One region of the Limnoraphis robusta BA-68 BA1 genome, then DNA from elsewhere that is predicted to be linked to it. Evidence: riboswitches for the same ligand, from Rfam matches in the RefSeq annotation. Region 1 holds a riboswitch; each other region holds the start of a gene.
What was found. A riboswitch is a leader RNA that binds a small molecule or an ion and turns the genes downstream of it on or off. The one in region 1 is predicted to bind cyclic di-AMP.
Positions count from the first base shown of each region.

Region 2: linked by a shared signal. The riboswitch ahead of VB836_RS23770 (universal stress protein) and the one ahead of VB836_RS05245 (hypothetical protein) in region 1 are both predicted to bind cyclic di-AMP.
Region 3: linked by a shared signal. The riboswitch ahead of VB836_RS03465 (ArsB/NhaD family transporter) and the one ahead of VB836_RS05245 (hypothetical protein) in region 1 are both predicted to bind cyclic di-AMP.

Region 1 is NZ_JAYGHR010000007.1:32,509-35,793, forward strand. It holds gene VB836_RS05240 (CheR family methyltransferase) at 1-880, opposite strand, end outside; gene VB836_RS05245 (hypothetical protein) at 1,134-1,409, opposite strand; cyclic di-AMP (ydaO/yuaA leader) riboswitch at 1,514-1,659, opposite strand; gene bchD (magnesium chelatase ATPase subunit D) at 2,041-3,285, shown strand, end outside.
Region 2 is NZ_JAYGHR010000081.1:15,422-18,706, reverse strand. It holds gene VB836_RS23775 (ABC transporter substrate-binding protein) at 1-415, shown strand, start outside; gene VB836_RS23770 (universal stress protein) at 592-1,119, opposite strand; cyclic di-AMP (ydaO/yuaA leader) riboswitch at 1,182-1,317, opposite strand; gene VB836_RS23765 (type ISP restriction/modification enzyme) at 1,653-3,285, opposite strand, start outside.
Region 3 is NZ_JAYGHR010000004.1:83,581-86,865, reverse strand. It holds gene VB836_RS03470 (cation:proton antiporter) at 1-470, opposite strand, end outside; gene VB836_RS03465 (ArsB/NhaD family transporter) at 546-1,907, opposite strand; cyclic di-AMP (ydaO/yuaA leader) riboswitch at 2,216-2,351, opposite strand; gene VB836_RS30300 (hypothetical protein) at 2,524-2,889, opposite strand; gene VB836_RS03455 (SLC13 family permease) at 3,075-3,285, opposite strand, start outside.

The sequences.
Region 1 (3,285 bases):
CGTCTTCACTAATAATTTTCCACGCCGACGGATCTCTAAAAAAGCGAGTCGCCCCGATTAAAATATCCTGACAGAGTTTTTGCTGTTCTTCGTTGTTTTTAGCCAAAAATCGAATATAACTATCTATACTTCCCAGGCGAGACAGGGCGAAGCGATGCCCAATGCGACGGTGGAGGGTTGTGGTTTTGTATTGAGAAAAATCCGTTTGTTGTTTTGTGGCGAGAATGTTTAAAATCTGCCCCAACTGCTCTGTCGTAATAAGATTTGGGGCTTGAGGAGAAATCCGTTCATGTCCTCCCAAGTGGGTAATATCATAGACAACCTCAGCCAATTCCACAGGCGAGAGGATTTCATCGACTAAACCGGAGGTAATCGCACTGTTGGGCATTCCTTGAAATTGAGCGCTCTCAGGACATTGAACGAGGGCAATCCCACCAGCCCGACTGATGTTTTTTAAGCCTTCCGCCCCGTCACTTCCCGAACCCGACAGCAAAATTCCGATGGCTCGTTCGTTATATTCTAGGGCGAGGGATTGAAAAAAGTGAGTAATGGGAAGGGGGAGGCCTTCTGTCGGAAAATCACTTAAATACAGGCGATGATCCCGGATATTGAGATAGGTGTGCGGGGGTTGGACATAGACGTTATTTTTGTCGATGGTGCTTTCATTCTCGATCACATTGACGGGTAGCGAGGTTTGGCGTTGTAGAATTTCGGATAGCTGATGTCCGCTATCGGGGGGGTGGTGGAGGATGACAACAAAAGCGGCGTTGGGACTATTGGATAGATTGGCAAAAAAGGTTTGTAGGGCTTGCACTCCCCCCGCCGAGGCGCCTATTGCGACAATATAAAAGTTTTCTTCTTGATCAGATGTATTGGACATCAAACTTGCTCCGCTAAACACATATTCTCACGGTCATTAAGGGCTTTTAGTTTGATACTAACGAGTTTGCGGACAAAGGATCAAGTCGTTGAAAGAGCATTTTTTACTCAAGGAATATGAATCTTTATTCTAGCGTTTTTCAATCTATAGCTGTTTTCAGTTCTGTGAGGTACAACACCGATTGGGTAGAAACCCGGTTTCTGCTAGAAACCGGGTTTCTGGTTCGTACCTCATACGAGCGCACACCGCTATATTAGCCAACTGCAACATTTAGGGATTTGCCAATTAAAACGATCACCTCCAAATAGTTTTTAAACAATTTGCCTAATGTTAAACTTGAGTTAACCAACATCGGTAATGTGGGTGTTGGCATGGTGGTCACAATAAAAGAATGAATAATTGACCACATTAAAACTATTCCTATACTTCCCAAAACAGATATGAGAATAATATCGCTCGTTTTTAGCCACAGGAAAGGAACCAACGCATCAGAAAGCGCGATCAAAGATAATGAAATTCGGGGTGTCATGGTAAACCGTTCAGGTTCTTAGGGTGGGTACTACAAATCAGACCTATACCAACCAAGGAAACTGAATTGACAATCTATCTAATTGTGATTAGAAAGTTGGCGCTTCAGACTCCTCTCAATGCCTACGAAGTTAGCTGACGGGCGAGGGCTGAGAGATGCCCTTCTCATGTCTTGGTCACTCTGTTTCCAAAGACTACCTTTGCGAGATTAGCCCCAAAATTTGGTTCCTCCGTTCCAGCAACACTTGTATTTCACTAAAAAAATTAGTGATCTCAACAAGGGCTTTTATCTGCCGGATTAGGCTGACTGTTTGTTTTATTTTTCTATGCTCATTTTATCTTTATAATTTTTCAATTGTCAACAAGTTTTTAAATTTTTTTGACAGAGAGAATCCGATAAGATTTCCTTTGTGATCTCAGTCAGGGAAACGGATTGATCGAGTAGTCTTTTAATTGTTGTCCGAGATCCTCCCGAAAATTCTCGGATGAGGTATTGTCACCTTTTTTACTGGAAATTTGTATCACAAATTACTAAAATTTGAGAAGCAATGATCAAGCTGTCCGTCAAGCGCTAGTAAAAACACCCATCAATTGCTAAGATGAAAGGCTGTACCTAAAAAACTCCTAAAGTCATGCCTGCGGCAACCGCTCCCACACCGATCAGCTTCCCGTTGAGTGCCGTCGTTGCACAAGAGGCGATCAAACTCGCCCTTTTAATGGCAGCCGTTGATCCAGGACTCGGAGGCGTGGCGATCGCTGGACGTCGAGGAACCGCCAAGTCAGTGATGGCCCGCGCCCTTCATGCCCTATTACCCCCCATCGAAGTCGTCAAAGGGGAAATCGCCAACCTCGAACCCGATCCCGACAACCCCAACCAAGAAACACAAGTTATCCCCGCACCTTTTATTCAAGTTCCCCTCGGCGTAACCGAAGATCGTTTACTCGGTTCAGTGGATGTGGAAAAATCCGTTAGACAAGGGGAAACCGTCTTTCAACCGGGACTCTTAGCGGCGGCTCATCGAGGGATTTTGTACATCGATGAGATTAATTTACTCGATGATAATATTAGTAACTTATTATTAACTGTTCTCACCGAAGGCTGTAACCGAATTGAACGAGAAGGGATGAGTTTTGAACATCCCTGTAAACCGTTATTTATTGCAACTTATAACCCCGAAGAAGGGCCGCTTCGAGAACATTTATTAGATAGAATAGCCATTTCTCTTTCAGCCGATGGCGCCTTAAGTTTAGATCAACGAGTGGCTGCGGTTGATAGAGTCACCAGTTATGCGAGTTCTCCCGAAGCCTTTTTAACTCAATATAGCGAAGATATTGATAACTTAAAAACTCAAATTCTCTTAGCCCGAGAATGGTTAAAAGACGTTAGCATCAAACCCGAACAAATACACTATCTGGTTGAAGAAGCGCTACGAGGCGGAGTCCAAGGACATCGAGCCGAACTCTTTGCCGTGCGAGTCGCCCAAGCTTCAGCCGCCTTTGAAGGTCAAACCGAAGTTCTCGCCGATGATCTGCGACGCGCAGTAGAATTAGTTATCGTTCCCCGTGCAACCGTTATCCAAACGCCACCGGAAGAACAACCTCAGCAACCGCCACCCCCACCGCCCCCCGAACAGTCTGAACAAGACGATGACGTTGACGACGACGAAGATCAAGAAAACCCGGAACCCCCCGAAGAAGAACAGATGAGTATTCCCGAAGAATTTATTTTCGATCCGGAGGGTATTATTCTCGATCCAACTGTGTTATCCTTTGCAAATAAGGCAAACCGTCAGGGTAAATCGGGCAGTCGCAGTTTAATTTTTTCTGATGATCGCGGTCGCTACATTAAACCGATTTTACCCAGAGGAAAAGTTCAG
Region 2 (3,285 bases), on a different contig from region 1:
TTCGACTCCCGCCCCACAAATTACCGGAGAAACCGGGAAAAAAAGCGTTGCGGTGATGAATTTAGTGATTCCGAGAGAAACGCCTAATCCTGAAAATGCGTTAAAATTTGCCTTGTTTGTCACCAATTCTACCAATCAACTCGCTTTTGCAAAAGTCGCAAATGTATTACCTTCGACGGTTGAAGCCTTAAAAGATAGTCATTTTAGACCCGTTCAAGGACGAAATACCCAAGAAGATCAAGCCCGAATTATTAGTGCAAAACAAATGGATGAAACCGATACTTTACTCCCCCCCTTAAAAGATATCAAAAGACTGCAAAAGATTATTTATGATAACTTACAAGCCGCAATGTTAAACGAAAAAACCGTCGAACAAGCGCTTTTAGATGCAGAAAATGCTTGGAATCAACGGTGATAATCCTATCGGTCAAATCTATCCTAAGATGGATGATCGTAATGATAGTTTAACGCTTTTTATTGCCGCTTGCAGGCTTTGCTGGAGTGATTGCACTTTGGTGGCTTTTGGAGTCTGCTGATCGCTATTACCGATGATAATAACATCTGCATTCCAGCGATAGGCATGATGACAAATTAATCGGAAGAGACAACGCTCAACTCTTTTGGTAATAATCCTAAAATGGGGCAGGGCGTTTGATTTGCTAATTGCTTAACCAACGGATGTTTTAAGGTTCGACATCCGAGTAACATCACCTCAGCATCCATTTCTTGGGCTGTTTTACTGAGTTCAGTCGCAACATTACCAATTCGTAAATGAGCATCCAGAGAACCCCGCCATTCACTGGCTAAACAGCGTGCTTGCCAAAGAATATGATCGGCTTTTTCTATCGTTGCGGGTTGAACCTGATCAATGACATAAACAATATGAACTAAGACGGGATTTTGCTTGACTAAACGGGTTTGATGCGCGATCCAAAGTGCCATATCCAGCGCCGCTTGACTCTGATCTGATCCGGTATAACCCACGACAATATTCAGGGTGAGGTTAGAGGATTCTGTTCGACGTGGAGAGATTTTGTTTTGAGGTAATAGCACCATTTGCTGTGTCAAGTCATCGCAGCCAAGTACGCTCTGTAAACGCATCAACATCGGTTTCCGCATGAAGTTGTCTCCTTATCTGTGTGGTGATTTAGCGAGTGTTAAGGAGATCCAATGTTGCAATTGGGTTCTCCTTCCAATGCCTACGAAGTTAGCTGACGGGCTAAGGCTGGAAGGTGCCTCTCTCGGTTACATTGCGCGAGATTCGCCCCGATTTTTGGTTCCTCCGTTTCTCACAAAGTTTCTCTGCTCTTGTAGAAGTTGAGAAATTCTGCTCGAATTAGGCTGGCTTGCTATTCTTTCTGAACTATTATAGCATTGAATGAAAAATGTCTACTCTGTCTAAAGATATAAAAGGGGCGACTCGTCCCGGATAAATAGAGTCCGGATTACAGTTTTTTCAGTTAACAGTTTTTGAAGAATTGTAACGTGGGGATTGAGTAACGAATCTCTCTCAAAATCTCAAACTTAAGCGGAGTTCTGCCCTAGCAATTAAAGCCGGGTTATAGGGAAGATCAAAGTCGCTATCGTTTAGATTGGTCATAGTTGATCCCCCCTGCCCACTTAAAAAGAGGGGTGAGTTTTTGGTGAGTTTTTTATTCGATTGGAAAACCGCCATATTGATTAATTATATCATCAATTTGCTGCATCAATATCATTGTTTCGTTTAAGGCTGTAACAATATTTTGATAATGTTCTAAATCGTCAAAGTCTAACACTCTGTCTTTTCGATCTTTTAACCATTTTTGACAGACTTGATATCCTCCCACATAAAAATTCCAAACCTCTAACGGAACTCCTTCAAAGTATTGGGTTTTGTTAATATAAACTCGTCCGGGTTGATTTTGCTTCGGTTCAACATAACGAACTTTTTCAACTTTATTATCTCCGTCTTCGGGATAACTGGTCATTTCTGTTGCGGTAACTTTCATCAGATGCAGGTTAACGAGGCGATCGCCTTTTTCACACAAACACCAAAATAATTCAGAGTTGGATGTTAGGGGAACCCGAGGAAAGTCTATTTTGAGAAATTCTGCATAACGTTGGCGGTAGGTGGGAGAATGAAAGATGGCGTAAATGTAATTAAAAATATCTTCGGGGCCAAAAGTTTGGTGTTTGTCGCCTTTTCCATCTGCAATAAATTCTAATTCTAGGCGAGTTGAGAAGTCTTGAATAAATTCCGATGAAAGGTTAGGGCGGCGACCTCCAGGTGCGTTAGTGGGTTGTAAATCAAATAATGTGGGGTTATCAGTGGGGTAAAGATAGAGAGGAAAAAGATAACTTCTCTCTTTTGTATTACTAGATATAGAACAGTTATCTGTAACAAATTTTGTAATTCCTACTAAAGTCCACTCTCTTTGTTGTGATTGTTGACGAGATGTTATTAATCCCAAATTATCACCATAAATCATATGTTGCATTATATTATATCCAGCACCTCCACGTCCAATTTGAATGAGATTAATTTGATATAGTAAATACCTCTGATCAAAAGGTCTATAAAGATATGGAATAATATTTTTCCGCCAATCTGTAGCTCTAATTTTATTCCTTTCTCTGTAAGTATTCCAGTAGCGATCATCTGACAAACTATATGTTTCTTTAATTTGAATATCAGTATATTGATCGCTTTGCAAAGTTTCTATTCTTTGATTAAGACTTTCTAAATCAAAATCAATTAATAGTTTATCTCGATTAGTTTTTACGCCAGTTAAGTTTGAAGATAAAATGTCAGCTATTTTCCAATAGGCTTGATACTCTGGTAGTAGTCTTTTATCTTGAGGTTTGAATAGATAAAAAGATGATTCTGGTTTTAATATTTCCCAATCTGTTGAACTCACATCATTTTCAGCTAACCAATGATATTTTCCGCTTATCAGTTTTTTTTCTTTAGACTGATTTTCATATAACTCCCGTACTCCCCATAAATCAGCATGATAAACTGTAGCAAGCTTTTGACTGCTTTCAGGATACTTAACAAAAATTCCAATCGCGACACCCTGCTGAATATCAAACACATTCTGATCGGGTGAACCATCTGAACAGACCTCTTTCTTTTTGCTATTTCCATGCAAATCTAAAACATAAATTTCATCAAAGGTTTGCATCAAATTTTGACGCATTCCTCTAAACGTTGGGTTATCTAAATAACCATGATTTGTGATTAATGCAACAATTCCATCACCTGTTAAACGAACTCGATGTTGAGCAAAACGAATAAATTTAACA
Region 3 (3,285 bases), on a different contig from region 1:
CTAATAATAATTGGTTCTGTATCAATCAGTCCTAAGCGTTGAACAATGGGATAAGCCAACAGCGTATGAGAAGCCAGTAAGGAACCAATTAAAATAGCCGCATTCCAACCAAAGCCGAACCAAAGCCCAATAGCAATTCCCGCCAGCATGGGAAAAATAAAGGTAGAAATTCCAAAGCCTATCGCCCGATCTTTTTTGCTTTTAAACTGGGCGAGATCAATTTCTAAACCCGCTACAAACATCAGGTAAATTTTCCCGATGTCTGACAGCAGTTTCATGGTTTCAGATTGAGAATCTAATACGCCTAAACCATGTTCACCTAAAACTACACCTGCTAATAATAATCCCACGAGTCCAGGAAGACGGAGACGTTCAAACCAGGGCGGTAACGTCAGAGAAACGAGTAGTAATATGGTAAAGATGACAATGGGGCTGTCTGGTAGCCAATTGAGTAGTTGCATGGTTGGCATTCACGAGTCAAAACCAATACCAACGATAACCCATTTCAAAGAAATCAACAACTGAAGTCAATTTCAAAAAAAGGATTATGACTGTTTGAGAAACATAACTCCAACATATATTGCGGCTGCTACCAGTTGAACTCCCATGACTGGTAATCCGTATTTGAGGAATCTTTGAAATGAAATTGTGCGTCCATGTTGTTCAGAAATCCCTGCTGCCACAATGTTAGCAGAAGCCCCTAATAAAGTGCCGTTGCCGCCCAAAGTCGCACCATACATCATCGCATAAAATAAAGGTAAGACTTCAACCGGAAACTGTCCTTGAAAATCTACGGCTAATACTTCAGGCCCGGCTAAACCGACATTCACTAAATATTGTTTGAGAAGGGGAACCATCGCCACGACGAGGGGAATATTCGGAACAACACTCGAAAGAATACCGACAAAAAACAGTAAAAGGATTGAACCAAAAGCAATATTTGTACCCACGACAACGGCTAAAACGCCAGACAAATTATTAATGACCCCGGTTTTTTGGAGTCCTCCCACTAACACAAAGACAGCCATAAAGAAGAGTAAGGTACTCCAGTCAATATCCCGGAGAATATGGTTGATCGAATCAATATGACTATGATGGGATAATAGCAGGGCTAAAGCTGCCCCTAATAACGCTACAGCCCCCGGTGAAACAGGAATCGGTAAGGATTCTCCGATGATAAAAAAGGTGATCACAAAAGCTGCAATTAGACCTCCTATAGCTAAGGTTCGGGGATGATTAATTTTAGGGAGAGAAAGTTTATCAATATTTTTTAATTTGGCTCTCCAGATTTTTGGGAATAAAATAGGCAGTAACAGAATTACACTTAAAACCGCTACCGCACCGCCTAAGCTGAGGCGAAATAAGTAATCTGTAAAACTCATGTTAATCGCATCTCCGACGATATAGGTTGCCGGATCACCGACTAAGGTTAATAATCCTGCACTATTGGCGATAAAAACCATTAAAATCAACAATGGCACAAAGTCAATTCCGATTTGTGTCGCCATTGGTGGAATGAGAGGTGCGAGTAACATGACCGTTGTCGCGTTGGGAAGAACGGCACAAATCGGGGCGGTAATTGCTACAATTCCCAGAAGTAATCGCTTTCCTTCTCCTTTAGAAATCATCACCATTTTTGTCGCTAGATAGGCAAAAACATTAGTCGGTTCAAAGGCACGAACTAACACCATAACCCCAAAGAATAAAGCAATAGTTGCATGACTTTGACTAATATAATCGACGGCTTCTGTCAAGGTCATTACATGAAGAAAAACCAAAATTAAGGCACCTAAAAGTGCAGCAATGGTTAAGTGTAGAAAATCTGTCGTAATGAAAAACATTACGGCGATAAATGTTGTAGCTGCAATGAAAGGCTGAAAATTACCCATAGATAGAAAATGATCCATAGCAGTAAACCTGATAATTAGTGGTGTTGGAGGGTTCAACTTGGCTGTGACGATTTAGGTAAGTCTAAAAAAATACCTAACATTCGATGGATAGCCTAAAACTTGCAGTTAGGTTTGAGGAAAATTAAACCTAACTAACTGACTAGAATTATTAAGTTTGAGTAGGGTTGGAAAAAAGTTAAATCCAACCCCTAAAAAATTTATTTTTCACAATGCCTCAATCAAACAAACAGGTACACAGAAGCGAGCAGTACCAATGGTTGCAACTGAGAGAATCAAGACATTGTAATAGTATACGTGTCGATTCTTCAGTCTCCCCTCAATGCCTACGGAGTTAGCTGACGGGCTAGGATTGAGAGATATCCTTCTTGACTCATCGGGAGTCAAAGATAAGCCCCAAAAAGTGGTTCCTCCGCTCCCCATTGTTCTAAGCAGGAATGCTGAGAAGATAATGAGAGATTAGGCTGACTTGCTCTTGATGAACGTAGCGTAACATATTTTTTTTCAGAAGGGAAGATCTGTATAGAATTAATTAAGATTAGTTAATCAAATCCCCAGCTTCATCAAGAAACGGGGGACTTGTATTACTGATTAAACAAGATTACAGGGATTGAGTTTACCACCATTTGCGATTCCCTTCTTCATCAACACGGGCTTGACGAATGACATCAGAAATCTCTTCAGCATCTCGGACATGGTGTAATGCTTCTTTATTCCCATCTTCATCTTCTACGATAAAATAAGTGGGAACAACAACATGATCTCCAGTCACATCGGGCGCATCAACAGCCACTTGTTTAGCCTTTTCTTCGACAGACATCGACTCATCAATGCGATCGCCAGGGTTTGCTGTTAAGCGATTTCCCTTTTCTTTTAATTCTGCTTTTTGTTGACGTTTTTGTTGAGGATCAACTTCCTCGGGGTTCATCGGTTGTTGAATATCGGAATTTTTTTGATCTTCGTTTCTGGTATCACTAGGCATTACTTTAATCTCCTTTTATCAGGATCTTCAAAAATTGACTTTTTTTTACTGTAGTCAATTTATGCCTAGACTTTCATCTTGCTTTAGGAGTAATCTTTCAAAATTCCTAAAAATTATCCTCCTTCTTCAGAGAGAAAGAAGCGATAAAATATCTCTTCTCTCTCTATTAAAATCTACCTATTACTTCAGGGTTCTAAACCATACAGCCAGACAATTAATAGGGGTGTAACAATTGCCATCAATAAATTCAGAGGTCCACCGACGCGCAAAAAGTCAACAAACTTGTATCCTCCAGGCCCATAAACCATTGTATTAGTTTGATAGCCAATGGGTGTCATAAAGCTATTAGAAGCAGCAAATGTCACCGCAAACATAAAAGCCAAAGGGTTGAGATTT